Regions from separate parts of the Rhizobium sp. SVR5-9E genome, predicted to be linked through region 2. Evidence: riboswitches for the same ligand, from Rfam matches in the RefSeq annotation. Region 2 holds a riboswitch; each other region holds the start of a gene.
The links. Region 2 has a riboswitch for thiamine pyrophosphate ahead of thiC (phosphomethylpyrimidine synthase ThiC). Riboswitches for the same ligand answer to the same signal wherever they lie in the genome.
Positions count from the first base shown of each region.

Region 1 (10,097 bases), on a different contig from region 2:
CTGTCCGGTCGAGAAAATCGCGGTCGTGGCTGACAAGGATGACGGTCCCGGGAAAACCAGCAACGATTTCCTGCAGCAGGTCCAGCGTCTCGATGTCGAGATCGTTGGTCGGCTCGTCAAGGATCAAGAGATTGGTCGGCCGCGAAAGGATGCGGGCCAGCATCAGCCGCGCACGCTCACCGCCGGACAGGTTCTTGATCGGCGTGCGTGCCTGCTCCGGCTGGAAGAGGAACTCCTTCATATAGCCGGTCACATGACGCTGCTCGCCGTTCACCAGCAGGTTCTCGCCGCGTCCGTCGGTCAGATAGTTCGCAAGCGTATCCTCCGGATTGAGGTCCTCGCGCTTCTGGTCGAGCGTTGCGATTTCAAGATTGGTTCCGAGCTTCACGGTTCCGCTATCCGGCGAGAGCTGACCGGTCAGCATCTTGAGCAGCGTTGTCTTGCCCGCGCCATTCGGCCCGACGAGACCGATGCAATCGCCACGATGAACGCGGATCGAGAACGGCGCGACGATCAGCCGATCGCCGAATGTCTTGGTGATCTTTTCCGCCTCGATGACGAGCTTGCCGGATTCCTGCGCGTCGGAAGCGGTGGCCTGGACCGTGCCCTGCGGTCCTTTGTGGCCGCGATACTGCGACCGCATGGTCTGCAGTTCGCCGAGGCGGCGCATATTGCGTTTGCGCCGGGCGGTCACACCGTAGCGCAGCCAGTGCTCCTCGCGCTCGATCGCCTTGCCGAGCTTATGCTGTTCCAGTTCTTCAGCCTCGAGCACCTGATCACGCCAGGCTTCGAAATGCCCAAAGCCCCTGTCGAGGCGCCGCGACGTGCCGCGGTCGAGCCAGACGGTTGCCGTTGAAACCTTTTCGAGGAAGCGGCGGTCGTGCGAGATCAATACGAGCGCGCTGCGGCTCTTCTGAAGCTCTCCTTCCAGCCACTCTATGGTCGGAAGGTCGAGATGGTTCGTCGGCTCGTCAAGCAGAAGGATATCCGGTTCTGGCGCCAGCACGCGGGCCAGCGCTGCACGGCGGGCTTCACCGCCGGACAGGCTATTCGGCTCCTCTTCGCCGGTGAGGCCGAGATGCGAGAGAAGATAGGCCACACGATAGGGGTCGTCCCCCGGTCCAAGACCGGCTTCCGCATAAGCCTGCACCGTCGTGAACCCGGCGAAGTCAGGGGCCTGCTCCAGGTAGCGCACGGTCGAGGAAGGATGACGGAAAACCTCGCCCGATTGCGCTTCGGCAATTCCTGCAGCGATCTTCAGAAGGGTCGATTTGCCCGACCCGTTGCGCCCAACCAGGCAGATCTTGTCGCCGGGCTCGACCTGCAGGTTCGCGCCCGCAAGGAGGGGCGTTCCGCCGAAGCTCAGGAAGATGTTGTCGAGTTTCAGGATAGGGGGGGCCAAAAATCAGACTCCGGAAAGATCATAAGGACGAGCTAGGACGATCGCCCGGCCGCTGCCGAGCGTGAAACGAACCTTTCCCTCCGCGACGTTGGAGATGGTGCGCGAGGAGCCGAAGGGCAGATGGAAATCCGCGAGCGGATAGCGCGCGCTCTCGATGTGGAGACCCCGAAGCTCGCTGAAGCCGGATACCGAAAAAAGACTGCTCTTCGGCAGGTCGATCTCCATCGAGCCGGGAAGAAGCGGAACGGCCTCCTCCTTTCCGGAGGTGAGCAGAACGTCGAAGCCCTGTTCGGCAAGGCTGACGGCATAGAGCAGATGCTGCAGCGCGTGATCCGAACGCTCGCCGCTGAGCGCCCCGGCAAGGACCAGCCGTCTGGCACCGCGCGCGATCGCCTCGGAAACCGCGATCTCGCCGTCCGTGGCAGCCTTGGCCGTCGGGTAGGGTTGCCTCGGAACATCCGGAAAAGCGCCTGCAAGATCGGCCGGCGTGGAGTCGAAATCTCCCACCCAAAGCTCAGGCACCACACCAAGCGCTGCCGCATGTCGCATGCCGCCATCGGCCGCGATAAAGCGGCTGCCGAGGACGGCGCCGCGCAGACGTTCGGTCAGGATGAGTTCACCGCCGAGCAGGATCGTGAAGATGGATTGGCTCATGGGCATTGCCCATAGCGCAAAGCGGGGGTCAAGGGAAAGGGGCAGTGATCAGCCGGGCGTGTCCTTGTCGCGCGACAGGAAGACCTCCTCATAGCCGTCGATGAAACGCTCGAAGAGCGCCGCAAAGTCTTCGACATCTTTCGTCGGCCAGTCGGCGACAATCTCCGAAATGAACGACAATTTCTGTGCCCGGATCTCCGAAAGGAGCCGCTGTCCGAGCGGGGTCAAGACGACGATGATGCGCCGCGCGTCTGCCTGGGACGCTTTGCGGCGAAGCACGTTGCGGCTGACCATATCTGCGACGATGCGGCTGGCACGCGACGGATCGATGCGCAGCATCTCGGCGATGGTACCAACCGTGACTTCGCCGGTCGTCTGGGTCCGGCGGAGCGCGTCGAGGACATCGAGGTGCGAGAGTTCGAGACCGGGCGCCACACTCTCTATCGCTAATCTTCCGATCAGCCGGCGGCCGGTCATCAGGCGCAGGCGAGTCATGCTGCGGCCTATGCGCGGCACGCCGATGGCATCCGGCGAATCCTGGTCGAGTTCGGCAGGTCTGGTCATGGTTTCATTCATTCGCAAATCATAACAGAGCTTGTGGCAGATGAGAATATGCAAATGTCACTCATCTGTCATTGACATTTATATGCTAATAGCACATAAATTTGCTAATCAAAGCCAGAAAGTTTCCTCATGAATATGCAATTAGCGCCCGCACCGCTCGTGACCGATCACCGGCGGCGGCTCATCCTCTTCTTCTTTTTAATGATCTCCATGTTCATGGCGATGCTCGACAATCAGATCGTATCCACGGCGTTGCCGACGATCGTCGGCGAGTTCGGCCATCTCGAACGCTTCGGCTGGATCGGCTCGGCCTATTTGCTGTCGCTCAGCGCCGTCATGCCTGTTTACGGCAAGCTCGGCGATCTCTTCGGCCGAAAATATGTGATGATGGCGGCGATTGCCTTGTTCACCTTCGGCTCCGCCGTGTGCGGTTTGGCCGTCTCCATGAATACCCTGATCGCGGCGCGCGTTCTGCAGGGGCTCGGCGGTGGCGGCATCATGGTTTCGATCTTCGCCGTCAACGCCGATCTCTTCGAACCGCGCGAACGGGCCCGCTACCAAAGCTATTCCAGCCTCACCCTGATGGCCTCCAGCGCCATCGGACCGGTGCTTGGCGGCATGATGAGCGACCTTTTCGGCTGGCGTTCGATCTTTCTGGTCAACGTGCCGATCGGGTTTGTGGTCCTCGTGGGCCTTGCGCTCATGCTGCCCTACCGCAAGCCGCAGCGTCGCCCGAAAATTGACTATGCCGGCGCCATCCTCTTGGCGCTGACGACCACCAGCATCGTGATGACGGCCGATGGCAGCGAGCTTTTCGGCTCCCTCATTTCGCCGCTAAGCCTCGCCATTGTTGGGTTCGGCATCGTCTGTGCCATTGCCTGGATCTTCGTCGAGCGCCGCGCACCGGAGCCGATCGTTCCCTTGACCCTTTTTCGCAATCCCGTCTTCAGCCTGCTCTTGGTGATCTCCGTTATGAGCGGCGGCATAGCAATCGGCATGGTGAACTACTTTGCCCTCTTTCTGCAGACGACGACCGGCCTCTCGCCCTCGCAAGCCGGGCTGCTCTTCGTTCTTCTGACGACTGGGCTGGTCTGCGGCTCGCTCTCCGCCGGGCGCATCATCTCGATAACCGGGCGCTACAAGCCCTTCGCGATTGCGAGCTTCAGCTGCAGCGCGATTGCCTTTGCTCTGATCTCGCAGGTCCATGCGGGAACACCGATTGCCTTGATCGGCGCGATCCTGGCGCTGCATGGCATCGGCATCGGTCTTGCTCAGCAGGTGCCGGTCATCGGGGTGCAGAATGCCGCGCCGCCGCGTGACGTTGGCGCGGCGACTGGCTCGGTGACACTGTCGCGCATGGGGGGCGCGTCGATCGCAATTTCGATCTACGGTGCAATCATCGCTTCGCAACTCTCCAATGCCGGGCAATCCATTCCAGGGGTTGCCAATATCACGGAGCTGACGCCGAAGATGCTGGCAGCCCTCCCCGAAGCAAGCCGCCAAGCCGTCGCCGATGCCTATGCCGCCGCTTTCTCGCCGCTCTTCATGACCTCTTGTGCCATCGCCCTTATCGGCCTTTTGGCAGCGGTCATGCTAAAGCCGGTTCAGCTCCCGCGCGCGGAGAGCAAAGCGGCAAATTCGACAGCGGCCGCGGAAGCCGCCGAATAGTTGCAAGGGCGCCCTTCGCCCTTGTCATAAAGCCTTCATGGCGATACATCTGCCGACGCTCTAACGGGGTGCAGGATGTCCGCAAGGACACCCGGCTGAGAGGCTTACAGCCAACCCGCGGAACCTGATCCGGTTAACACCGGCGGAGGGATTAGACGCGTGACATTCGGCAACGCCCTTTTCCCGCTCAAACGAAACCAAGGAGGAGGCGCGCCATGTCCGGCCGCACATCGATCATCGCTTCGCTGACCGCAGCATTCTTCGCCGCGACACTCGGCTTGACGGCCGCTCACGCTGCGGAAAAGACGCTCACCATCTATACCTATGAAAGTTTCACGTCCGAATGGGGACCGGGCCCGAAGGTCAAGGAAGCTTTCGAGAAAACATGCGGGTGCACGATCAATTTCGTCAGCGTCGCCGATGGCGTCGCATTGCTTTCGCGTTTGAAGCTGGAAGGCGCCTCAACCAAAGCCGACGTCGTGCTCGGCATCGACACCAACCTCATCACCGAAGCCAAGGAGACCGGCCTCTTCGACGCAAGCGGTATCGATGCAAGTGCGCTGAAGGTGCTTGGTGGCTTCAAGGACGATGTCTTCGTTCCCTACGACTACGGCCACTTCGCCATCGTCTACGACACCCAGGCGATCAAGAACCCGCCGCAGAGCATGAAGGATCTGGTCGAGGGCGATCCTTCGCAAAAGCTCGTCATCGAGGATCCGCGAACCTCCACGCCGGGCCTCGGCCTGCTGCTCTGGGTTAAGGCCGTCTATGGCGACAAGGCGCCGGAAGCCTGGGCTAAGCTGAAGAACCGCATCCTGACGGTGACGCCTGGCTGGTCGGAGGCTTACGGCTTGTTCACCAAGGGCGAAGCTCCGATGGTTCTCTCCTACACCACGTCTCCGGCCTATCACATGGTCGCCGAAAATACCGATCGCTATCAGGCCGCTGCGTTTTCGGAAGGTCATTACATCCAGATCGAAGTCGCAGGCCTGCTGAAGAACGCGCCGCACAAGGATCTCGCCCGCGACTTCCTGAAATTCATGGTGACGCCCGGCTTCCAGGATACGATCCCGACGAACAACTGGATGATGCCGGTTTCCGCCACCTCCGCGCCGTTGCCGGATGCCTTCGATAAACTCGTCAAGCCCTCCAAGACCTTTCTGATGAGCCCTGACGAGGTTGCCCGGAACCGCAAGGTCTGGATCGACGAGTGGCTTACGGCCATGAGCATGAACTGATGCTGCAGACCGCGGCCGAGCGACAACGTGCATTGACCGGCGGGGCGGTCGGCCTCGCCGCCATCGGGTTGTTCGTCGGCCTCGCAGCGTTCTCGTTGCTTCTTGCCGGTGGCGGATCAGCCGTCGCCGGCATTCTTCTCGACCCGTATATCCTCCGGGTGCTGCGCTTTACAGTGCTGCAGGCACTGCTTTCAACCGCGCTTTCCATCATCCTTGCGATCCCGGTCGCACGCGCGCTCGCCCGCCAGCCGCATTTTGCCGGCCGCATCTGGATCATTCGTCTGATGGCGGTCCCAATGGGGCTGCCCGTGCTGATCGGCGCGCTGGGACTGATTGGCATATGGGGCAGGCAGGGGCTGCTGAATGCGCTGCTGATGCAGCTTGGACTTGCCGAACCCGTGAGCATCTATGGGTTGACCGGCATTCTCCTCGCTCACGTCTTCTTCAATCTGCCGCTTGCCTGCCGGCTGATGCTCGCCGGTCTCGAGCGAGTACCATCGGAATACTGGCTGATGGCAAGCAGTCTCGGCATGCGCCCGCCTTCAATCTTCCGCTTCATCGAATGGCCGGCGATCCGCCCACTCATCGCCGGGATCGCCGGGCTGATCTTCATGCTGTGTGCCACCAGCTTTACGTTGGTCCTGACCCTCGGTGGCGGGCCGGCCGCGACGACGATCGAGGTTGCGATCTATCAGTCGCTGCGCTTCGATTTCGATCCTGGCCGCGCAATCGCTCTGTCACTCCTGCAGATCGCGCTGACCGCGATGATCCTCGGCGCAATGTCCTTTGTTCCGCCCGCCGCGGATGAAGGCTTGACCACAGGGAAGGACATCAAGCGGCTGGATGGCGGGAGCGCAAGAGTGACCGACGCCCTGATTTTATTGATTGCCGTGCTCTTTCTCGGCCTTCCGCTCGTCTCTGTCATCACGGCGGGGCTGCGCGCCGATCTCTTGAAGCTGCTGAGGGAACAGATCTTCTGGCGGTCAGCGGGAATGAGCTTCGCGATTTCGCTTTCGGCGGCTTTGCTCTCCATCATCCTATCGATGGCCATCATTCGCGCCCGGCATGCCATCGCCTCGGCGCGGCGCCGCGGCGTTGCCAGCAAGTCCTTTTTCACAGCCATGGGCAGCGCCTCGGCGATGATCCTGCTGGTGCCGCCGGTTGTGCTCGCGACCGGATGGTTCATGGCACTTCGACCCTTCGGCGATGCGTCGCGTTTCGCGCCGCTGATCGTCGTTCTCATCAACATGCTGATGGCACTGCCCTTTGTCATGCGAGTGCTGGAGCCGGCCTATGTCGTGCACCAGCGCCGGACGCAGAAACTGGTGGCAAGCCTGGGCATTACTGGCACCGCGCGATGGAAACTTATCGATTGGCCGGGGTTGAGGAAGCCTCTGCTGACTGCGCTGTCATTCGCCATGGCGCTCTCGCTCGGCGATCTTGGCGCCGTTGCGCTCTTTGGCTCCGAAGGCTTCGTCACATTGCCTTGGCTCGTCTATAGCCGCATGGGTAGCTACCGGACGAACGACGCCGACGGTCTTGCATTGATCCTCGGCATGATCTGCCTGCTGCTGACCGTCGCCGGAACCGCGGGGCAGTCAAAACAAGGGAGCGAGAATGGTGGCCGCTGACCAAGCCGGGATCGCAATGCAGAACGTCCGGCTGAAGCTCGGCGCGCACGTTTTTCAATTCGACTGCCACCTCCCGGCAGGCCGGATCATTGCCGTGAGCGGCCCGTCCGGCTCCGGAAAGACGACTTTTCTCAATCTGCTCGCAGGTTTCGAAAAGCCCGATAGCGGCCGCGTGCTGATGCATGGCAGAGACGTAACAGCAGCCCATCCCGCCGAACGCCCGGTCTCAGTCGTCTTCCAGGACAACAATCTCTTCGCGCATCTCGATATCCTGACCAATGTCGGGCTCGGTATCGATCCTGCACTGAGGCTTAGGGTCGAAGACCGGAGAACCATCTCCCAAGCGCTGGAAAAGGTTGGCCTCGCCGGTTTCGAAAGGCGCTTGCCCGCAACGCTTTCAGGCGGCGAGCGGCAGCGGGCCGCATTTGCGCGGGCACTTGTGCGCAAGCGGGCCGTCCTCTTGCTGGACGAACCTTTTGCGGCCCTTGACCCTGGCCTGCGTACCGGCATGGCGGACCTGCTGATCGACCTGCACAAGGAAACTGGCAACACGGTCGTTATCGTTTCGCACGATCCTAATGAGGTGCGCCGCATTGCCGATTACGGTGTTTCCATAGATAAGGGAACGATCGCTCTTGCTGCACCGCTTGCGGATTATCTCCCGCACGAAGACGTCCCGCGCTAAGGTAAATTCGGCAGGGTTGACGAATCTCGCCTCAGTGATGGCACTTTCGCCACAATTTCATCGGAGCGAGAGAAACTCCTTAACTACGTTGCGGTTGCGAGTTAGCATAGGCGCTATAATTACGCAGAGTCTCGCTATGCAACCGATACGAAAATCAGTTACAGCAGTGGCTCGGGTATTCCCGTTGCGCAGTGCGAGACCCGGGATGGAAGCCTGTTGAACCCCGTTGGAATCGGTCGGATCGGACACGCAGCAAACCGGCCGAAAGGCAAGATGACTCGGAGAGCTAGACTGGACAGCATGACGACGTGGAAACGCCCTGCGCCCTCCAGTAACGTGTTTTCCGCTACCCCCAGGTGGAGCCGCCGTGCGTTCCTCTTGTCCGCGGCTGCGGTAGCGCTCAGTAGCTGCCAGTCCATCCTAGAGCAAACATATCAGCCAACTGTCTCGCCCTCTGCCAATCCGCAGATCGTCGACGAAGTACAAAAGAACGATCCGCGCGCAGCCATGGGCGCGCGCGAGCACCCGCGTATCGTTGCGAGCTATGGCGGTGAGTACAAGGATGCGAAGACCGAACGCCTTGTCGCCCGCATCGCCGGCGCGCTGACGGCGGTATCGGAAAACCCCAGCCAGTCCTACCGGATCACAATATTGAATTCGCCGGCGATCAACGCCTTCGCTCTGCCGGGCGGCTATCTTTACGTGACCCGTGGTCTGCTGGCACTCGCCAACGATGCTTCGGAAGTCGCGGCTGTGCTCTCGCATGAGATGGGCCACGTTACCGCCAATCACGGCATCGAGCGCCAGAAGCGCGAGGAGGCGGAAGTCATTGCCAGCCGCGTGGTTGCCGAGGTGCTGTCAAGCGACGTTGCCGGCAAGCAGGCCCTGGCCCGCGGAAAGCTGCGTCTCGCGGCCTTCTCCCGGCAGCAGGAACTGCAGGCCGACGTGATCGGCGTCCGCATGCTGGGTGAGGCAGGTTATGATCCTTACGCCGCCGCTCGTTTCCTCGATTCCATGGGGGCCTATAGCCGCTTTATGTCCGCCGATCCTGAGGCGGACCAGAGCCTGGACTTCCTTTCGAGCCACCCGAATTCGGCGCAGCGCATCGAGCTCGCACGCGAGCACGCCCGAGCCTTCGGCCAGGAAGGCACCGTCGGCGACACGGGCCACGGTTATTACCTTGATGGTATCGACGGTCTTCTGTACGGCGACAGCCCGGAGGAAGGCTATGTACGCGGCCAGACCTTCCTGCATGGCGGCCTCGGCATTCGCTTCGACGTGCCGCCGGATTTCACCATCGACAACAAAGTCGAAGCCGTCATGGCGACCGGTCCGGGCGATGTGGCGATCCGCTTCGATGGTGTGGCGGACAGCGGTAACCAGAGCCTGACCAATTACATATCAAGCGGTTGGGTTACCGGCCTCGATCCCTCTACGATCCGGCCGATCACGCTCAATGGGATGGAAGCGGCAACGGCACGCGCCAGCGCGGATCGATGGGATTTCGACGTCACGGTGATACGCAACAATTCTCAAATCTTCCGCTTCCTCACGGCCGTTCCGAAGGGCAATGCTACGCTGGAGCAGACGGCAGATGTGTTGCGCGCCAGCTTCCGCCGCATGACGCCGCAGGAAGCCGCAACGTTGAAGCCTCTCAGGGTCCGCGTCGTCACCGTTCGGCCCGGTGAGAACATCACGACGCTGGCAGCCCGGATGATGGGCACGGATCGCAAGCTCGACCTCTTCAAGCTGATCAATGCCCTGCCGACCGGCGCATCGGTGTCGCCCGGCGACCGCGTGAAAATCATTTCCGAATAAAAGAACCCGGCTCTTTAGCCGGGTGAAGTGGTGCTGCTGGAAGTAAAGAGACTTTCAAGCGTGCGCCGCCATATGCGGATCCGCGCTGACAAGAGCGGTGCGCAATTTTTCCATGGCGCGACTCTCGATCTGGCGAACCCGTTCCTTCGAGATACCGAGATCGGCGCCGAGCTCCTCGAGCGTTGCGCCTTCCTCTGCTAGACGGCGTGCCGCAATGATCTTCATCTCACGTTCGTTCAGGTGCTTCAGCGCCGACGTCAGCCAGACACGGCGGCGTTCGCCGTCGATCATATTGGACACCTGTTCGTCCGGCAGGGGATCTTCGCTCACCAGGAAGTCCATCTTTTCGGCGCTGTCGGCATCGCCTGAAACGGACGGCGCCTGCAGCGAGGCATCATTGCCGGAAAGACGAGCATCCATCGTTTGCACGTCGGCGA
Region 1 covers NZ_JBNDHS010000087.1:3,017-13,113, forward strand. The annotation lists gene ACPYOJ_RS27485 (ABC-F family ATP-binding cassette domain-containing protein) at 1-1,402, opposite strand, end outside; gene ACPYOJ_RS27490 (thiamine diphosphokinase) at 1,406-2,062, opposite strand; gene ACPYOJ_RS27495 (MarR family winged helix-turn-helix transcriptional regulator) at 2,105-2,632, opposite strand; gene ACPYOJ_RS27500 (MDR family MFS transporter) at 2,750-4,288, shown strand; TPP riboswitch at 4,343-4,456, shown strand; gene thiB (thiamine ABC transporter substrate binding subunit) at 4,504-5,526, shown strand; gene thiP (thiamine/thiamine pyrophosphate ABC transporter permease ThiP) at 5,526-7,157, shown strand; gene ACPYOJ_RS27515 (thiamine ABC transporter ATP-binding protein) at 7,144-7,842, shown strand; gene ACPYOJ_RS27520 (M48 family metalloprotease) at 8,116-9,660, shown strand; gene ACPYOJ_RS27525 (RNA polymerase factor sigma-32) at 9,715-10,097, opposite strand, start outside.
Region 1: it holds a riboswitch for thiamine pyrophosphate, as region 2 does, so the genes downstream of both, thiB (thiamine ABC transporter substrate binding subunit) here and thiC (phosphomethylpyrimidine synthase ThiC) in region 2, are expected to answer to the same signal.

Region 2 (10,097 bases):
CAATGCCAGTGGCAGAAAAGCAGCCGGCGGCTCCTCGCGAAGCGACCGCAACGCTGGCGGAAAAACCCCTGGCGTCCCCGGCGGTACGGCTATTTGCCCGGGAGCATGGCGTCGACCTGAGGCAGGTGGCGGGAAGCGGCCCCGTAGGCCGGATTCTGCGCGAAGACATCGACCAGTTCGTCGCCCGCGGCGCTGCCTCCTCTCCGGCGCCGGTAGCACCTGCAAGGAAGACCGCAACCGAAGAGATCAAGCTCACGGGTCTTCGGCGCCGCATCGCTGAGAAAATGTCTGTCGCGGCCTCCCGCATTCCGCACATCACTTATGTCGAGGAAATCGACGTGACGGCGCTGGAAGAGCTCAGGGCCACCATGAACAGCAATCGCAAGCCGGAGCAACCGAAACTGACTGTTCTGCCTTTCCTGATGCGAGCAATCGTGAAGGCGGTAGCCGAGCAGCCAAATTTCAACGCCACGTTCGACGACCATGCAGGCATTCTCACGCGTCACAGTGCCGTCCATATGGGTATTGCGACGCAGACACCGGCAGGACTCATGGTTCCCGTTGTCCGCCATGCCGAGGCGCGCAGCGTCTGGGATTGCGCCGGTGAGATGAGCCGGCTAGCGGAAGCCGCACGCGCCGGCACGGCGACGCGCGACGAGCTCAGCGGCTCGACCATAACCATCAGCTCGCTCGGCGCTCTCGGCGGCGTCGTCTCGACGCCGGTGATCAATCACCCCGAGGTTGCCATCGTCGGTGTCAACAAGATCGCCGTCCGCCCGATCTTCGACGGCACGCAGTTCGTGCCGAGAAAAATCATGAATCTCTCCTCGAGTTTCGACCACCGTATCATCGACGGATGGGATGCCGCGACCTTCGTCCAGCGCATCCGCACGCTGCTCGAGACGCCAGCACTGATTTTCATTGAAGGCTGAGACATGAAAGAGATCGTCTGCAAGCTGCTCGTCATCGGCGCCGGCCCGGGCGGCTATGTCTGCGCCATCCGCGCAGGACAACTCGGCATCGACACGGTGATCGTCGAGGAAAGCAAGCCGGGCGGCACCTGCCTGAATGTCGGATGCATCCCCTCGAAGGCGCTTATCCATGCGGCGGACGAATTTGCCGCCGTGCGCAGCATGACGAATGGCAAGAGCCCGATCGGCATCCGGGTCGCGGATCCTGCCATCGACCTTGCGAAGACCATCGCGTGGAAGGACGGCATCGTCGGCCGCCTGAACGGCGGCGTTTCGGCGCTGCTGCAAAAGGCCAAGGTAAAGGTGGTTCATGGGCGGGCGACCTTTCGCGACGGCAAGACCGTCGAGGTTGGAACGGAGACCGGCGCGCAGATCATCCGCGCCGAAACCGTCGTCATCGCCACCGGATCGGCGCCGGTGGAACTCAGTGCCCTTCCCTTCGGTGGCCGCGTCATTTCCTCCACCGAAGCGCTGTCGCTGACCGAACTGCCGAAAAAGCTCGTGGTTGTCGGCGCCGGCTATATCGGCCTCGAGCTCGGCACTGCTTTTGCCAAGCTGGGTTCCGAAGTGACCGTCGTCGAAGCCATGCCGCAGATCCTGCCGCAATATGACGCTGATCTCGTACGCCCCGTCCAGCGAAAGTTGGGGGAACTCGGCATCCGCATACTGACAGGGGCGAAGGCAAAAGGGCTCTCCGGCGACGGCGGCGCGCTGGCGGTCGAGACAGCGGATGGCCAGGAACAACAGCTGCCCGCCGATCGTATTCTGGTCACCGTCGGACGAAGGCCCAGAACTTCGGGATCGGGACTGGAGGAACTGGACCTCGATCGTTCGGGACCCTACCTGCGCATCGACGATCACTGCCGAACTTCAATGCGGGGCGTCTATGCGATCGGCGATATCACCGGGGAGCCGATGCTTGCCCATCGCGCCATGGCGCAGGGCGAAATGGTGGCCGAGATCGTCGCCGGGCGTAAACGCGCCTGGGACAAGCGCTGCATCCCCGCAGTCTGCTTCACCGACCCGGAGATCGTGACGGCGGGCCTTTCTCCCGGCGAGGCGCGCGCGCAGGGCTATGACGTCCGCGTCGGCCAGTTTCCCTTCAATGCCAATGGCCGCGCCATGACGATGCATTCGGAAGACGGCTTCGTGCGCGTCGTGGCACGAACCGATACCAATCTCGTGCTCGGTTTGCAGGCTGTCGGCGTCGGCGTCTCCGAGCTTTCAGCCATGTTCGCGCACACCATGGAAATGGGCGCGCGGCTCGAGGATATCGCAGGAACGATCCACGCCCACCCGACGCGCAGCGAAGGCGTGCAGGAGGCCGCCCTCAAGGCGCTTGGCCACGCGTTGCACATCTAGACGCGGCTAAGCCGCGTACCTTGCTGCGGTCACGAGGGCAATGCGGCTCTCCATCTGGCCGTGGCTTCCAGCCACTGCCGGGTACGTGCCTCCGGATCAGTATGCAGCGTGATGTCCGTCACCACGGCCGCACTGTCTGCGCCATGCGCAAAGACGCCGTCGATGCGATCGATATTGAGACCGCCGATGGCGACGAGCGGCAGGCTGCCGATCCGCGCCTTCCATTCACGCAGCCGTTCCAGGCCTTGCGGCGCCCATTTCATCTGCTTCAGGATCGTCGGATAGACGGGGCCGAGGGCGACATAGTCTGGCTCCGCCGCCAGCGCCGCCTCCAGTTCAGCCTCGTCATGGGTCGAGAGGCCGAGCTTCAGGCCAGCCGCACGGATCGCGTTGAGATCGGCCTCAGCAAGGTCTTCCTGGCCAAGATGGAGGAAATCGCATCCCTCGTCGATTGCCAGTTTCCAATAGTCGTTGACGATCAGCTGGCAGCCATATGCGGAGCAGATCGCCTTTGCGGTACGGATCTCAACGCGGATCTCCGCCTCCGTACGGTCCTTGATGCGCAGTTGAACAAGCTTAACGCCCAGCGGCACGAGACGAGCGATCAACTCGGCGCTGTCAACGATCAGGTAGAAGGGGTCGAGCCTCATGCGAACACCGCCTTCCCGATAACCGGGGTCGAGGGCACGGCCATGTCGCGCGGTTCCAGCATGCCGGCGCCGAATGCCAGTCTTCCGGCCTCAATCGCCTTGGCGAAGGAATCGGCCATCTCGACGGGGTTGCCGGCACCGGCGACCGCGGTGTTCAGAAGCACGGCATCGAAACCGAGTTCCATGACCATTGCGGCATGCGACGGCCGGCCGATGCCTGCATCGACGATGAGCGGTATATCGGGGAAGTGCGCTCTGATCGCACGAAGCGCGGAGGGGTTGAGCGGCCCGGCGGCGCTCCCGATCGGCGCGCACCAGGGCATCAGGACCTTGCAGCCCGCTTCGATCAGCCGTTCCGCAACGACGAGGTCGTCAGTCGTATAGGGAAAGACTTCGAAGCCTTCACTCGAGAGAATGCGCGCAGCCTCCACGAGCCCAAACACATCGGGTTGCAGCGTATCGTGATTGCCGATCACCTCGAGCTTTATCCAGTTGGTTCCAAACACCTCGCGCGCCATCTTGGCCGTCAGCACCGCTTCCGAGACGCCATGACAGCCTGCGGTATTGGGCAGCACGCGCACGTCCAGCGCCCTGATCATCTCGAAAAACGCGCCGCCGTTTCGGCCGCCGGCGGCTTCCCGGCGCAGCGAGACCGTCACGATCTCCGTTCCCGATCGCTTCACCGCCTCGGAAAGGATAGCCGGCGAAGGATAGCGGGCAGTGCCGAGGAGTAGGCGGGACGTAACATCGGTTCCGTATAGGTTCAGCATCGGTCAGCCTCCCTGCATCGGCGTCAGGACTTCTATCCTGTCGTTCTCATTGAGGCTGTGGGCCAAGCGGTCCTCCCGGTGAACGAGCTCGCCATTGACGGCGGTCGCCAGCCAATCGCCCTCGTATTCCATCAGCGTCAGCACTTCGGAGAGCGTCGTTGCGGCGATATCCTGAGGCTCACCATTGACGATCAGTCTCATGGGGCATTCCTTCCAGTTGGGTTGAAGACAAGATCCGCGGCTTTGGCGGCCATCGCCGGTGCGAGCAGAAAGCCGTGGCGATAGAGACCGTTGACAACGACTGCCTTTCCTTCGCGGGTCGCGCGGGGGAAGTTGTCGGGAAAGGCGGGCCGGATGCCGACGCCGGTTTCGACAACCGTTGCGTCGGCAAACGCGGGGTGCAGCGCATAGGCGGCGTTCAGCAATTCCATCAACGAGCGCGCCGAGACCGGACCATCGAACTCGGTCTCGATCATCGTGGCACCGATCATGAAAAGCCCGCCGCCACGGGGGACGACATAGACCGGAATGCGAGGGTGCAGGAGACGAACCGGACGGTCGAGCGTCACCTCATGGGTTTGGAGGTAGAGCATTTCGCCGCGGACGCCTCGCAGGCCCTCCGTCTTTCCGATTTGCCCAGCGCCGGTGCAGTCGACACAGTCGTCGAAGCCGCGCTCGTCAGCGCACTCGCCGACGAACGACACACCCTGCATCGTCAGTTTCTCTCGCAGCATCGTCAGCGCTCGGCGCGGGTCGAGGTGCGCTTCGCGGGAAAAGAACAAACCTTGCCTGAAGCGCCCGGCAAGCGCCGGTTCCAGCGAGGCAATATCCTCTTCACGAAGCCACTCGTAACCTGAAGTGCGGCTAGCGAAGCGTTGCAACTCGCTTTGGTCGCGCGCGGGCGCCACCACGAGCGTGCCGTTCCTTCGAACTTCCGTCGGCAGTATCGCATCCCACCGGTCGGCTGCGTCGAGGCCGTGCACGAGCACAGCTTCCTCCGCACTTTCCCGCTCGCACCAGGGCGCCAGCATTCCGCCGGCCAGCCACGATGCGGCACGGCGGAATCCCGGAGACTGGTCGAACACGGTAACCTCGGCTCCGCGGGTGCGAAGCTCATGGGCCACCGTGAGGCCGGCAACGCCGGCCCCTTTGACAAGCATGCGCATGTCAGCCGTCCGAAGGCTTGATGCCATCGACCGGCATGTAGAGATCGCCGCCGTCCCGGTAGCGAGCCGCCATAGCGTCCAAGCCCTCCTTCTGCGCTTCGGCGCGGATGTCATGCGAGATCCGCATCGAGCAGAATTTCGGGCCGCACATCGAGCAGAAGTGCGCGACCTTGTGCGCCTCCTTCGGCAGCGTCTCATCGTGGAAGGAACGTGCCGTTTCGGGATCGAGCGAGAGGTTGAACTGGTCCTCCCAGCGGAATTCGAAACGGGCGCGCGACAGCGCGTCGTCGCGCACCTGAGCGGCCGGGTGCCCCTTGGCGAGATCGGCTGCATGGGCGGCGATCTTATAGGTGATGACGCCGGTCTTGACGTCGTTGCGATCCGGCAGGCCAAGGTGCTCCTTCGGCGTAACGTAGCAGAGCATCGCCGTGCCGAACCAGCCGATCATCGCCGCCCCAATGCCGGAGGTGATGTGGTCGTAGCCGGGCGCGATGTCGGTTGTCAGCGGCCCCAGCGTATAGAAGGGCGCTTCGCCGCAGACGGCGAGCTGCTTGTCCATGTTCTCCTTGATCTTGTGCATCGGCACGTGGCCGGGCCCTTCGATCATGACCTGGCAGTCCTTCGCCCAGGCTATCTTCGTGAGTTCGCCAAGGGTCTCGAGCTCGGCGAACTGCGCGGCATCGTTGGCGTCGGCAATCGAACCCGGGCGCAGGCCGTCGCCCAGCGAGAAGGAGACGTCATAGGCGCGGCAGATATCGCAGATCTCTTCGAAATGTTCGTAGAGGAAGCTCTCGCGGTGGTGATGCAGACACCACTTCGCCATGATCGAGCCGCCGCGCGAGACGATGCCGGTCACGCGGTTGACGGTGAGCGGAATGTAGTGGAGCCGGACGCCGGCATGGATGGTGAAGTAGTCGACCCCCTGCTCCGCCTGCTCGATCAGCGTGTCGCGGTAGATTTCCCAGGTCAGGTCCTCGGCAATGCCTTCGACCTTCTCCAGCGCTTGGTAGAGCGGCACGGTGCCGATCGGCAGAGGCGAGTTGCGGATAATCCATTCGCGAATGTTGTGAATGTTGCGGCCGGTCGAAAGGTCCATGACGGTATCGGCGCCCCAGCGCGCGGCCCAGACCATCTTTTCTACCTCTTCCGCCATCGACGAGGTGACGGCGGAGTTGCCGATATTGGCATTGATCTTCACCAGGAAGTTCCGGCCGATGATCATCGGCTCGGATTCCGGATGGTTGATGTTGGCGGGAATGATCGCCCTGCCTGCCGCCACTTCCTGGCGGACGAACTCCGGCGTGACGTGATCCGGAATATGGGCTCCGAAGCTCTCGCCATCACGCACCATGGCCTCTTTCTGTGCCTTGCGGCCGAGGTTCTCGCGGATGGCGATGAATTCCATCTCCGGCGTGATGATGCCGGCGCGCGCATAGGCGAGCTGGGTGACCGCTTTGCCATTCGTTGCGCGCAGCGGCTGGCGCTTGGCGGGAAACTCGGGCGTCAAACGTTCGCCTTTGGCAAAGCCGTTGTCTTCGGGGCGCACATCGCGGCCCTGATAGGCCTCGACGTCGCCGCGGGCGAGGACCCAGTCCCGCCGAAGCTGTGGCAGGCCTTCCTCGATGCGAATATCGGCGCCCTCGACCGTATAGGCGCCGGAGGAATCGTAGACGGTGACCGGTGGCTCGCCCGAGGTCGGGTGAACGCTGATCTCGCGCATCGGCACCCGGATATCGGGGTGAATCTCCCCCGGAACGTAAATCTTGCGCGATGCCGGCAGCGGGCCGGTTGTGACGGTCGGGGTGGGAATTTTTGCGGCAATATTCATGGTTTGAGGCTCCAAGTTGCGATTTGGAGACCCAGTCCTCAGCCGGAATGATGGAAAGACGCCGGCACGGATTCCTTGGCGGAATCCAAAGCCTTTCGAGCGCTCGCACCGTCCCTACGCCAGTATGAACTGGATCAGGTTCAACGGGTCACTGCGCACGTCAGCAGTATCTCAGCCCCTTGCCGGGACCCCCCTGGTGAATGCGTGAAGGTTAGGATCGGGCGCCGCTGGTGTCAAGACGAATGGAACATCTTGCCTGCCTCGACAACAAAACCATGAGTCGTGTTCTCGCTGCCCTTGACAAGCCGAACTGCCGGTATTTTATTCACGCCTGTGGATTAGGCACTGCCTCCGCGCTTACATGACTTCGATAGTCGCTGGGCAGTTTCGCCTCATGACGCCCCATCAACCGATGGGACCGCGTCGTGGGGTTTTTTGTTTTTTGGATTCCGCATGGATAAAACGTTGAAGATCGGCATCCTCTTCTCCACGACCGGCCCTTACGGGTCGATGGGCCGCGATGCGCGCGACGGCGCGGAATTTGCGATGGAGGAGCTCGCCGCGGCAGGCAGGCAAACGATCGAGCCGGTCTTCTTCGATCCGCACGCCGATCTTTCTGCCTATCTCGAAGGCGCCCGCCACCTGCTGCGTGCCGGATGCCGCCACATCGTCGGTACGATCACGTCTGCCGCCCGCAAGGAAGTCATTCCGCTTGTGGAAAAACACGATGGCCTCCTTTGGTACATGTGCCCCTATGAGGGCTTCGAGGCCAACGAGAATGTCATCTATGTCGGCGGTTGTCCGAACCAGCATCTGATCCCGCTTTTCGACCATCTCATCCCGCGATTCGGCGCCCGCCCCTACCTCGTTGGAGCGAACTACGTCTGGGGCTGGGAGATGAACCGTCTCGCCCGCGAACTTATCAGCAATGCCGACGGCGAGGTTCTCGGCGAGCGCTACCTGCCACTCGAGGAAACGGCTGTCGAGCGCATCGTCGCGGACATCGAGCAGCGCCGCCCGAGCTTCATTCTCAACAATTTGATCGGCCCCTCTAGTTACGCCTTCCTGGAGGCCATCAAACAGCTTGGGGTTCGCGACCCGGCATTCCGTGCTGAAAATTGCCCGGTCGTCAGCTGCGACCTGATGGAATGCGAGCTGGATGAAATCGCGGCCGGCGCGGCAGTCGGGCAGCTTTGCGCCGCTTCCTATTTCGACAATCTTGGTACGCCGGAGAACGCCGCGTTCAAAGTCCGAGTCGCTCAGCGATATGGCCGTGTACGGCGCGTCTCGAGCGTCTTTGCCAGTGCCTATACAGCCGTCAAGCTCTGCACCGAAGCTATCCTCGCCGCAGGCAGCGACGATCCCCCGTCGGTACGCCGAGAACTCTACGCCAATACTTGGCCGACGCTATTCGGCGCGCTGTCGATCGATCCCGAAACCAATCATGCGGCGCTGCCCTTCCATCTCGGCCGCATCAATCCCAACAACGGCTTCGATGTCATCGCCTCGCGCCCGCCGCTCGCCGCCGACCCCTATCTCACCAGGCGCGACAAGCAGGCGCCGCCGAAGCTGCGGGTGGTGTCATGAGAGAGACCCCTAATTTTACAGGCTGGCATGCCGCGATTATCCACCGCGAAGATGGCAACACCGAAAGGCTGATCCGGCAACTGCGCCTGCTTGGCATTCGCGCGACGCTGCAGTGGGCTCCGCTTTCCGCCGCCGAACTCCCTCAGATCGTGATTGTCGATGCCGATCAGGGTTGGGACGACCTCCTGCCATGGACGGGCGCCAATCCGGCCTGCCCGGTCGTCGCATTGCTCGGTTCCGAAGCACCGGGCCGCATTGCCTGGGCACTCGAAAAAGGTGCTGGAGCAATCATCGCCAAGCCGATCGCAACATCGGCCGTCTATCCCGCGCTCGTCATGGCCGTCTCCATCTATCAGGAGCGCAAGAACAATGCCGAACGGCTGCAATATCTGGAAGAGCGCGTGCGGCTTCGTCCGCTGGTCCATGCCGCCGTTGAGAAACTCATGACGGCCCGCGGGCTCGACGAGGAACGCGCCTATGCGATCCTGCGCGATTGCGCCATGCGCCGGCGCCTGCCGATGGAGCAGATCGCCGCGTTCATTCTCGGCGGCGCCGAACCATTGCCGGAGGTTGGCTGATGCGAGTACTCAAAGCCATGCTGCGCCAGCCTGCAGCCCTGATCGGCCTCGTGGTCGTCGTCGTCGTGGTGACGATGGCAATCGCCGCGCCGCTGATAGCACCTTTCAGCCCGGAAGAGCAGATGTTCGACGGCCTGTCGCTGGAGGGCGCGCCGCTGCCGCCGGGCGGACAGTTCCTGCTCGGCACGGATACGCTCGGCCGCGACCTCTTTTCCCGCCTGCTTTTTGGTGCCCGAACCTCGCTGGTCATCGGCCTCGTGGCAAATGGCATTGCCGTCACGATCGGCCTCTTCATCGGCATCGTCGCAGGCTATGTCCGCGGCTTCGCAAGCAGCGTGCTGATGCGCTTCACCGACCTGATGATGGCGTTTCCCGCATTGCTGCTGGCGATCGTGCTCGCAGCCCTCCTGAAGCCCAGTTTATGGATCGTCGCGATGGTGATTGCGCTCGTTAACTGGGTGCAGGTCGCGCGTATCGTCTATACCGAGACACGCGGCCTTGCCGAGCGCGACTTCATCATGGCTGAACGCTCACTCGGCGCCGGTCATCTGCGCGTGCTCTTCATGCATATCCTGCCCCACCTGATACCCACGGCCATCGTCTGGGGAACGCTCGGCATTGCGACGACCGTGCTTCTGGAGGCGACACTCTCCTTCCTCGGCATCGGCGTTCAGCCGCCGCAGCCGTCCTGGGGCAACATCATCTTCGAAAGCCAGAGCTATTTCCAGGACGCGCCCTGGCTGGTGTTCATCCCCGGCGCCGTCATTCTGGCGACGGCGCTGTCCTTCAATCTCGTCGGCGATGCACTCCGCGACATCCTCGATCCGACGCAGCGCGGGAGAGGTTGAGATGGCGTTCCTGATGCTTCGCCGGCTGGTGCAGGCCGTTCTCATTCTTCTTGGCGTCGCCGTCATCACCTTCCTGCTGCTCTACGCGCTGCCGGCCGATCCCGCCGTGCTGATCGCGGGCCGCAGTGCGACGCCGCAGACGGTCGCAGCCATCCGCCATGAACTGGGCCTCGACCAGCCGCTCGTCGTCCAGTTCCTCCACTATCTCGGCGGGCTCATCAACGGCGATCTCGGGCGCTCCTATACACAGAAGACCGCGGTACTGCCGTTGATCGTCGCGCGCCTGCCCGCCACGCTCATCCTGATGGCGGCCGGCATTCTCGTCGAAGTTGCGCTC
Region 2 covers NZ_JBNDHS010000001.1:214,382-224,478, forward strand. The annotation lists gene ACPYOJ_RS00970 (dihydrolipoamide acetyltransferase family protein) at 1-932, shown strand, start outside; gene lpdA (dihydrolipoyl dehydrogenase) at 936-2,333, shown strand; gene ACPYOJ_RS00980 (thiamine phosphate synthase) at 2,363-2,983, opposite strand; gene ACPYOJ_RS00985 (thiazole synthase) at 2,980-3,753, opposite strand; gene thiS (sulfur carrier protein ThiS) at 3,757-3,954, opposite strand; gene thiO (glycine oxidase ThiO) at 3,951-4,919, opposite strand; gene thiC (phosphomethylpyrimidine synthase ThiC) at 4,921-6,747, opposite strand; TPP riboswitch at 6,841-6,952, opposite strand; gene ACPYOJ_RS01005 (transporter substrate-binding protein) at 7,201-8,334, shown strand; gene ACPYOJ_RS01010 (ANTAR domain-containing response regulator) at 8,331-8,912, shown strand; gene ACPYOJ_RS01015 (ABC transporter permease) at 8,912-9,760, shown strand; gene ACPYOJ_RS01020 (ABC transporter permease) at 9,762-10,097, shown strand, end outside.

Region 3 (10,097 bases), on a different contig from region 2:
CGAAAGCTTGCGGGCGCTGAGATGTTCCACGTAGCCGCGCTCGCCCTCGCCGGTTGCTTCGTCATCCGTTGTGTGATGCGCCGGTACATCGCCGCGGCTCCAAGTATCATGTGTCATTTCATTGCTCCTGCTGCACGGTAGGGGCCGTTCACATCCAAAATATGTTAGCCGGCGTTGTTCCTACGTGCGGCCGTGATGTGGTCTTCCGACGAATGGAGTTGAAGTGCCGATCCGCAAACTCAGTGTTCATAAAATCGAACCAATTGCCGGGATCGCGATAAACAGGGGTGACTCATGGCTGCGATCCGCGATATTTCGAGTCAAGATGATCATTTTTCGGATTCTCCCATGACCAAGTCGTTCGGTGCGATGTCCGTCGCGCAACTCTCTCTTCTTATTCAAAGCCGCGCCGCCGACCCGGTCGAAGTCGTAGCTTCAATTTTCGAGGAAATCGAAAGCCACCCGGACAAGGCGATCTTCACGGTGCTCCTGAAGGAGCGCGCGATGAATGAGGCCCGAGCCTCTTCCAAGCGAATCCGCGAGGGCCGCTCACTAGGGCTGCTTGATGGTATTCCAATCGCGTGGAAGGATCTCTTCGACATCGAAGGGATCGCAACGACGGCAGGTTCGAAGGTTTTGGCAAGTGCCGCACCCGCCGCGCAAGACGCAGCAGTCGTCACTGCGCTGAAACAGGCGGGGATGATTGCCCTCGGGCGAACGAATATGAGCGAATTCGCTTTCTCCGGTCTCGGCATCAATCCGCATTACGGCACGCCGCACAACCCTCACGGAAAGGACATGCCTCGTATCCCGGGTGGGTCGTCCTCGGGTGCGGGCGCCGTCGTCGCTGCTGGCCTCGCGCCGGTCGCGATGGGAACCGACACCGGCGGGTCGGTACGTATCCCGGCTGCCTTCAACGGCGTCGTGGGCTACAAGGCCACCCGTGGCCGCTATGCCATGGATGGCGTCTTTCCGCTTGCCAAGAGCCTGGATTCGCTCGGTCCGCTCTGCCGAACGGTCCAGGACGCGGTCTGGATCGACGCTGCAATGCGCGGCCGTACGGCGCCGGAGGTGCGCGCCCGTTCGCTGAAGGGCATCGAGATTGCCGTTCCGCAGAATGTGGTCTTCGATGGCGTCGAGCCGGGAGTGGCGGCTGCCTTCGATGCGGCGATGGAACGCCTAGTAAAGGCAGGCGCCGTCATCAGCCGTGTGGAAATGCCAGCATTCGACGAGATATTGGCAGCAATGGCTCGACATGGAGCGCTGGTGACCGCGGAAGCCTTTGCGCTGCATCGCGACCGCCTGTCCGGGCCGGAAGCCGCCGATATGGATCGGCGCGTCGTCATGCGCACGCGCCTCGGCGATAAGACCTCAATGCCGGAGTACATAGCGATCCTGGAACTGCGCGAGCGGCTCATTGCTGAAAGCCAGCGCCTGATCGGTGACAGGCTGGTGGCGTTTCCTTCCGTCGCCCATGTGGCTCCGCCGATCGCACCCCTTGAGACGGATGACGATCTCTTTGTTGCGACAAATGCCAAGACGCTGCGTAACACGATGCTTGGCAACTTTCTCGATTGGTGCGGAGTATCGATCCCCTGCGGCACCGGCGATGCGGGAATGCCGGTCGGCTTCCTGTTGTCGGCGCCGGCCAATTGCGACGAAGCGCTGCTCGGCGCGGCGCTTTCGGCTGAAGCGACAATTCGTGGAGATTTCATTTGAAGTTCCAAGGCTTCGTTGCCTAGGATGCGGGCGATAGAGGAGGGCGGGGATGCCGGAGGATTTGCCGAGTGACCGTTTCGTGGCGCGCCTGCGGAAATCATTCATCGAAGAGAAGACTGGCAATACGCTCTCTTGAGCGTTGAAGGGAGAATGGCATGACGGAAGTATCGGCAATCGACGGCTTTGCAGAGAAGATCAGGACGGGCGGGCATGGCGGCCTGCTTTCCGCCTGGGTCGGAATACCCGAACCTATGTTTGTCCACCACCTCGCGCAGGAAGGCTTCGATTCCGTCGTTTTCGACATGCAGCATGGGATGTGGGACATGGCATCGGCATCGAATGCCGTCGGTCAATGCCGTTCCGCCGGAAAGCCCGCGATCGCCCGTATCCCGGTCGGCGATTTTGCCGTTGCGTCACGTCTTCTTGACGCCGGCTGTACCGGTATCATTGCTCCGATGGTCAATTCGGTCGCAGACGCGCAGGCTTTGGTCAAGTTCACGAAATACCCGCCGCTCGGCGAGCGTAGCTGGGGACCGACGCTGGCGCTCAACCACATGAGGCTTTCGGCGGATGAGTACCTTCGCACGGCCAACCAGCTGACACTCACAATTGCCATGGTGGAGACACGGGCTGCCCTTGAGGCGGTCGACGGCATTCTTGGTGTCGAAGGCATCGACGGCATTTTCGTCGGACCTGCCGATCTTTCGATCGCGCTCTCAAATGGGGCAAAGCTTGCGCCGGATACCGACGAAATCGACAGAGCGCTGGCGCATATCATCGCCCGCTGCCGCGCCCACAAGAAGTTTGTATGCGCCTTCGGCAGCGATGGCGCACGCGCGGGCGCTTTGCTGAAACTTGGCTGCGATCTTGCGATACCAAGTGCGGACACAGCGCAGTTGCGCAGCGGCGCCGCCAGATCGATTGCTGCTGCCCGGACATTTGCTGCCGGCGGCTGAGCAGCTACCTGACGGCTAGCCAGATTACATGCCGCGCGCCACCGCGTTTGCCGTTGGCGCGCGTGTTGACCGCGTCCACCGAAAATCCGCTGTCGCGCAGCCTGCGGGTAAAGCCCGGATCGGGCGCCGAGGACCAGATCGCAAGCACGCCGCCGGGACGAAGCGCGTGGCGAGAGGCACGGATGCCGTTGAAATCGTAGAGCCGGTCGTTGGATTTGCGGGTCAGTCCATCCGGGCCGTTATCGACGTCGAGCAGGATTGCGTCGAAGCTCACGCTCGCCGAATGGATCACTTCGCCGACATCGCCCTGCTGGATCAAGACTCGCGGATCGTCGAGACATCCCTTGAAAACGTCTGCCATCGGACCGCGAGCCCAGGCGACGACCGCCGGCACCAGCTCAGCAACAACCACCTCGGCATCTGCCGGCAGGACAGCAAGTGCGGCCCGGAGCGTGAAGCCCATGCCGAGGCCGCCGATGAGAACTCTCGGGTGTTTCCGGCTCTTGATCCGCTCATAGGAAAGGGTTGCAAGCGCTTCCTCGGAGCCGCTGAGACGGCTGTTCATCAACTCGTTGGACCCGAGCATGATGGAGAACTCGCCACCTCGTTGCTTGAGGCGCAATTCCCCACCCTCCCCGGGGATGGTCGCGGAGTCGAGCTGTATCCAAGGTAGCATAGCGGCAATGCCTCACGTAAATTCGTGCCCCCCTAGCATGAAACGCACGCTAGTGAGACACAAATTGACGTAGGGGCACCGCAGCGGCTGTTTTTCCTAGTCAGGGGCAAGCCTGGCCGTAGCGGCTGGTCTTGGGCGCGACACCACGCTTCGGCGGCGGGCAACGGGCGGCATCCAACCTGTCGCGCGGTATGACGACATCGATACTGCCCGTCGGCATGGTATCGATGGGGAAGGCGAGCCGATTCATGGAGTCGTATTCCGGCGAGGTGCCGAGAGGGGGAGTGCCGTCGAAGCGGCCTGTATAATCCATGCCCGTATTGGATTGCGCCAACACGGGACCAGCTATGCCGAGAAAGACAATCGAAGTCACCGCGATGATCGTGCGCATGATCAAATTCCTCCCAGGTTGATCAACCCGGCGAGAATATCACAAACGGCCCGTTTGTTCCTGCATCTTCGATCACATCAGCGGGAGTGTTTCCCTTGGAAGCCAGCGGGTTCAGCGCGCCGCCCAATTGGCGCCGCGCCGGAAGATCGGCGTCCTCTCAAGCAAGAGTGCGAGACCGGCGGTATGCAGGCGCTCTAGCCGAAGACAAGTCCACCGTCGACGATGAGGTTTTGGCCGGTTACGGCGCGTGCCCAGGGGCTTGCGAAGAAAAGGACCGCATCGGCCGCTTCTTCCGGTGTCGTGACGCGGCGAAGCGGCGTGCTCGCTGCGATCAGATCGAAGACGGCCCCAGGGGTGGCACTGCTTGCATCCGTTGTGCGCAACAGCCCCCCGGAAACCATGTTCACCGTGATGCCGAGCGGTCCGAGCTCAGCCGCCGCCGTCCGCGTCAGCGAAAGCAATGCGCCCTTGGCGGCCGTGTAGTCATGATAGGGTACTACCGGGTTCTGGAAGAGGTTGGTGCCGATCGTGACAAGGCGGCCGAAGCCCGCGGCAGCCATCGCTGGACGGGCGGCCTGAATGAGGTTCAACGCGCCTTTCACCGCGGTGTCGAGCTGCGAGGTCATCCCCTCCCAGGTGATCTGGTCGAGTTTGGGGCGGGCATCGCCGTTGAAGCTGAAGTCCGCGAGTGCGTTGTGAACGATCGTCGTCGGCGCGCCGAAGGCCGCAGTGACGTCGTCTACGAGCTGTTTCACCTGGCAGGCATCGCGGACATCCGCCTGGAATGCTCTCGCCCGGCTGCCAAGCTTCAAGGCAAGCGTCTCGGCTTCCTTTCCGCTGGCGCGATAATTGACGGCAACCTTTGCGCCTTCGCGAATGAAAGCCGTTGCGATTGCGGCACCGAAGCCGCGTCCGGCGCCGGTGACGATGACTGTCTGCTCGCTGATCGGCAGGCTCATTTGAATATCCTTTTACTTCCAGAGCTGATGAAAATGCTGAACCGGACCGTGACCCTCGCCGACGCTAAGCGAATCTGCCGAAGCAACGGCCTCAGCCAGGTAGTGCTTGGCCGTGGTCACGGCATTTTTCAGCAGTGCACCCTTTGCCAGTTCGGCGGCAAGCGCGCTCGACAGCGTGCAGCCGGTGCCGTGGGTGTTCTTCGTAGGGACCCGCGATGCCTCGTACCAGGTGATGCCGTTTTCGCTCGCGAGCACATCGGGGCTCTCCGCGCCCTCAAGATGTCCGCCTTTGACGAGAACGGCAGCGGGGCCGAGGGCGCGAAGCCTTTCCGCTTGCAGCGCCATGGCCTCACGGGTTTCGGCCGGCCTCTCTCCAAGAAGGGCTGCCGCTTCAGGCAGATTGGGGGTGAGCAGCGTTGCGAGCGGCAGAAGGCGGCTCTTGAGGACGTCGATCGCCGTAACGTCGAGCAGGGCCGCACCTCCCTTGGCGATCATCACCGGATCGAGGACAACGGGAACGCCGCGGTGCGGCGAAAGCGCATCGGCGACAGCTTCGGCAATCGGCGCATTGGCAATCATGCCGATCTTGACAGCATCGACGCGGACATCGGCGAAGACCATGCGGATCTGTTCGGCGACGAATTCGGGCGGGACGAGATGGACGCCGGAAACGCCGCGCGTATTCTGCGCCGTCAACGCCGTCAGAACGGCCATGCCGTAGGTACCTCGCGCAGAAAAGGCCTTGAGATCAGCCTGGATGCCTGCGCCGCCCGAAGGGTCGGAGCCGGCGATGGAAAGAACGTTGTAGATCATGCGCCTGCCTTTCTGATGGCTTCGGCAATGCCGGCAGCGGCTTGCCGCGGATCGGGCATCCCACAGATGGCGGAAACCACCGCGAGGCCCTTGGCCCCTGCCGCAAGGACCGGACCGGTATGGCTCGCCTTGAGGCCGCCGATCGCGACTGCCGGTACGGGGCAGGCTTTCACCAGCGCCGCCAATCCGTCGATGCCGATCGGCGGCTCGTGATCCGGCTTGGTCGATGTGGCGAAGACAGGGCCTATGCCGGCGTAGTCGATGATCGCGGGATCGACGGCCGCCGCCAGCTCTTCGGTTTCGACCGAAAGACCAAGGATCATCGATGGGCCAATGCGCTCACGGGCGTTGCGGGCGTGCATGTCGTTCTGGCCGACATGCAGTCCATCCGCACCGATCGCAATTGCGGCTTCGACGTCGTCGTTGACGATCAAAAGCGCGCCCGTTCCGGTAAGCGCCGCTTTCAGTGCCCTGCCGGTCTCGATCATGCTTGCCGTAGCGGCATGTTTGTCCCGAAGCTGTACGATGGTCGCCCCTCCGGAAACTGCGGCGCGGGCCGTTTCGACCATGCCGATGCCGGCGCAAAGGTCTCGATCGAGAACGAGATAGAGAGAAAGATCGAAGCGCTTCATGCCGCCGTCACCCGCGCTTCCGCATCAAGCGTCGCAGCGTCCAACCCAGCAAGCGCGTCAAGGAAACGCCATCCGAAAGAGCCCGGACCGTCCGCCCGGGCTGCAGCCTTTTCGCCTGCGACCGCAAAACTGGCGAGCGCCGCCACGGTGGCGTCGAAAGGTTCATCAGGGACCGTCGCGGCGAAGGCCCCGACGAGGCAGGTCAGCGAGCAGCCGAGAGCCGTAACTTGTGGCATCAGTGGCGATCCGCCCGCAATTCGACAGGCCCTCGTTCCATCGGTGACGAAATCGACCGCTCCGGTGACGGCTACTACGCTGCCGTATTGTCTGGCGAGGCTGCGCGCGGCCTCTTCCGCCTGCTCGACCGGGTCACGGCTGTCGACGCCCTGGCCGCGGCTCTCGCCGCCGCCGAGCGCGATGATCTCCGACGCGTTACCTCGAATGATCGCCGGCTTCAGGTCCAGAAGCAGCGCCACGGCTTGCCGGCGGAAACCGGTTGCATAATGGGCAACCGGATCGAGAACCCAAGGCTTGCCGTTTGCTACCGCCGATCTGGCCGCATTTTGCATACCCTTCAGCCAATTCGCGGACAGCGTTCCGATGTTGATGGTCAGCGCGCCGGCGATCGCGGCAAACTCGCCGGCTTCCTCTTCGGCATGGACCATGGCGGGGGAGGCGCCTGCGGCGAGCACAACGTTGGCCGCGATATTCATCGCGACATAGTTGGTGATGCAATGAACGAGCGGCGCCGAAGCGCGCATTGCTGCAAGGAGTTTTCCAGGCGAGTTTTGTGTCTGCATTTTGCCCCTTTTCCGACGGGGCAAAGACGCGTGGAGCCTGGCCAACAAGAAGAAAGGGGCTCCGAGCGACTCCCTCCGCCGGCATGATCCGGTTCAGGTTCGAAGGGTGCTTCTCAGCCCGTCTTGCAACGAACGCCCCTGTCTCTCACTGCGATCTTCATCGCAGACAAACGCCCGGCTGTCACCTCGAAAATGTGCATGCCTGCTCTGTGAACGTGGAGCCGGCACCAATATGGCCCAGGGCTGTCGGATTGACGGAAGCGCTGGCTGCGTAGTCCGGTTGCGAGAGAGCCCGATACATTCAGGTTCTGTGAACAGGGTCTATCCAGCGCACCTCTTCGGGCTTTTCCGCAGGCTCGATGTCCAGATTCACGACGATGGGCTCCTGGCCGGAGCGGACAATCACGCACTCGAGCATGTCATCGCGGCTGGCGTTGATTTCCTGATGCGGAACATAAGGCGGGACGTAGATGAAATCGCCGGGGCCGGCCTCTGCGACGAACTCGAGATTCTCGCCCCAGCGCATCCGCGCCTTGCCTTTGACGACATAGATAATGCTCTCGAGATCGCCGTGATGGTGCGGGCCTGTTTTGGCATTGGCATGAATTGTCACCGTTCCGGCCCAGATTTTTTCCGCACCGGCACGCGCTTGGTTGACCGCGGCCGCGCGGTTCATGCCGGGTGTCTGCGCCGTATTCGGATCGAGCGAATTACCCGGAATCACCTTCACCCCCTGTTCGCGCCAGTCGATAGGTCCGTGCTCGTGGTCATGCGACATATTCTTCTCTCCGTGTTATGAAAACAGGCTCCAATGACGCGAAACAAGAGGCCTAGCCAGGCACCAAGGCGGAGATGCCCTGCTGGGCTAGCACGTGGTGGCCCTCTCCGGCTTGCTTAAAGGCCGTGAAGCCTGCGTCTCGCAACTTGTGCTTAATGGTACATGCATTGATGCGCCGCGTGTCAACCTCACAGGGAATGGCGTTCTGACATTTTTCGGAAGTGATCGGGGCTAACCCGATTAGGTGACGATACTTCGCTCTCAGGTAATTTAGAATAGTCTGGACGGCGGAGGAGTTAGCGATGAACTCAAATGATGTTACATCGGCTGGCGAACTCAGTGAGCCCACATATGCTCACGAGCAGCCTACAGGCGCGTCATTCTCCCGGTCTATCGAGTCATATGCATTTTTCGCGGCGATATTTTTCTGCTCGATGAATTACTTCCGAACTGATTACGTATATTTCACCGTCGCTGACCTGGCTTTCCTGGTTTGCTTCTCGTTTGCCGCCATAAACGGGCATATCGCGATCGATTCCCTCGGCAGACAGAGTACAGCGGTTTGGTGCTTCGGGCTTGCTTTGCTGCTTCTAGGACTGATGGCAAGCAGCATCGCAAGCCCAGCGCCGGATCGCGGGCTTATCGTCGTTCTGCAATATTTTTATGCCTATTTCATCATACTGCTCGTGTTGGGGGGAAGGTCCTACGAAGAACTCGTCACCGCCGCGAAACTCTACGTTCTTTCGATAGTCACCATTTGCCTTCAAGGCATCTATCTCATTCACGTCGTAGGAGCGAAGAATACGCAATTCGTCAGCGGAAACGGGCGTTTCAGCGGTTTCATGGAGAGGGAGAACGAATGCGCCGCCGTAATCGCACTGGCGGTCCCAATCCTGTTCCTGCTCGTGTCGTTGGGCAAGATCAACAGGCTTGTCGCGTTCGTTGCGTTCGCCCTCCTGGCATATGGCCTTCTCCTGACCGGCTCGAACACGGGACTTCTTGGCTTCGGCATCGGCATCGGCATCTACCTTTTGTTCAATCTGACGTGGAGAAGGGCTGTGCTTGCCGCAGTGTTCTGCCTCGGCGTGCCACTGATCGTGGAAACACAGATGCATGACTATCTGCCGACAGTTTTCCAAAGGCGCGTGCTGAGCGCCGTTGAGACGGGAGATATCACTCAGGCGGGAACATTCGGCTATCGCATTCAACTCATGCAGGAGGCGTCCGGTCACCTGAGCGAGACGCTCCTGCTGGGTTTCGGAGCGGACCAGTACAGAGAATTCAGTTTCATCGGGCAGCCGGTGCATAATGTTTATCTGCTTCTCTGGACGGAAGGTGGTTTGATCGCTGCGCTCGGCTTCGTCGCGATGTGCCTGAGCGTCATCGGACCGGCAATCAGCGCGGCGCGACTGAAGGGCGGCCTTCGGTACGCGATTTGTATCTTCGCGACACTCGCGGCGCTTTTGGCGATGGCGAATGGGATGCCGCACATGTATGGACGCTTCTGGCCGGTTCCGCTGCTTATACCTGCCGTTCTGGCGCACGCCTTCGTCAGGCAGTCGGAGGATGCTTAGTCCCTTAGCGCTCGTCGCGACGAGCGCGGAGCGCTGCAAGGCATGTATCGAGATCGAGGAGACTTGAGATCACCGCATGGGCCCCATGGTCGGGAATCGAGTGTTCCCGCATATGGATGCGCCCCACGCGCGCAATCTGGATCGTCCACCAACCCAGCTGCCTTGGGGCGATAAAATCCTTTGACGGATTATCGGCGATGTAAACCAGATCCGAGGGCGGCACGCCGGACCATTCCTGCACGGCTTCGAACGCTCTTGGATGCGGCTTCCAGAACTCGCGGCCCCAAGCGTCCGTATAGATGATATGGTCAATAAACTCCTCAAGCTTCAGCGCGTTGACCTTTGCCATTTGTGTTGCGACATAGCCATCGGTTATGAGGGCAGTCCGACCACTCCGTGCGGGATTGCAAAGATATTGCCGTGCATCAGGGGCGAGGGCGATGCGGGGAAGATGGTGCCGGTAGACCTCGACCATTTTGTCGACGAGCGACTGATCGCAGGCCACGCCCGCAGCGGCAAGTGCCTCGTCGAACACGCGTGAACGCCTGCCTGCAGCGAAGATCGCGTGGCAGTAATCGGCAAAGTTCGTGACTCCCACCTCCTGCTCCAGCCACGCGGCCGCTGTCTCAAACCCGCTCCTTGCGAATTCGCTTTCGAGATAGAGCGTGTCATCCAGATCAAAAACGAGGACGGCGTGTGTCTCACTCATCTGCGCCATCCACAAAGATCGCTTGGTCGTAACGCAGCATCAGCGCGCCGGCCCGCCAATCATTATGACAGCTCGGTGGCAGGCCCGAGA
Region 3 covers NZ_JBNDHS010000067.1:9,353-19,449, forward strand. The annotation lists gene ACPYOJ_RS24520 (hypothetical protein) at 1-117, opposite strand, end outside; gene ACPYOJ_RS24525 (amidase) at 349-1,719, shown strand; gene ACPYOJ_RS24530 (HpcH/HpaI aldolase family protein) at 1,875-2,675, shown strand; gene ACPYOJ_RS24535 (spermidine synthase) at 2,680-3,351, opposite strand; gene ACPYOJ_RS24540 (hypothetical protein) at 3,452-3,742, opposite strand; gene ACPYOJ_RS24545 (3-oxoacyl-ACP reductase) at 3,937-4,701, opposite strand; gene thiD (bifunctional hydroxymethylpyrimidine kinase/phosphomethylpyrimidine kinase) at 4,714-5,514, opposite strand; gene thiE (thiamine phosphate synthase) at 5,511-6,146, opposite strand; gene thiM (hydroxyethylthiazole kinase) at 6,143-6,946, opposite strand; TPP riboswitch at 7,000-7,096, opposite strand; gene ACPYOJ_RS24565 (cupin domain-containing protein) at 7,248-7,724, opposite strand; gene ACPYOJ_RS24570 (O-antigen ligase family protein) at 8,324-9,298, shown strand; gene ACPYOJ_RS24575 (HAD family hydrolase) at 9,303-10,007, opposite strand; gene ACPYOJ_RS24580 (ATP-grasp domain-containing protein) at 10,000-10,097, opposite strand, start outside.
Region 3: it holds a riboswitch for thiamine pyrophosphate, as region 2 does, so the genes downstream of both, thiM (hydroxyethylthiazole kinase) here and thiC (phosphomethylpyrimidine synthase ThiC) in region 2, are expected to answer to the same signal.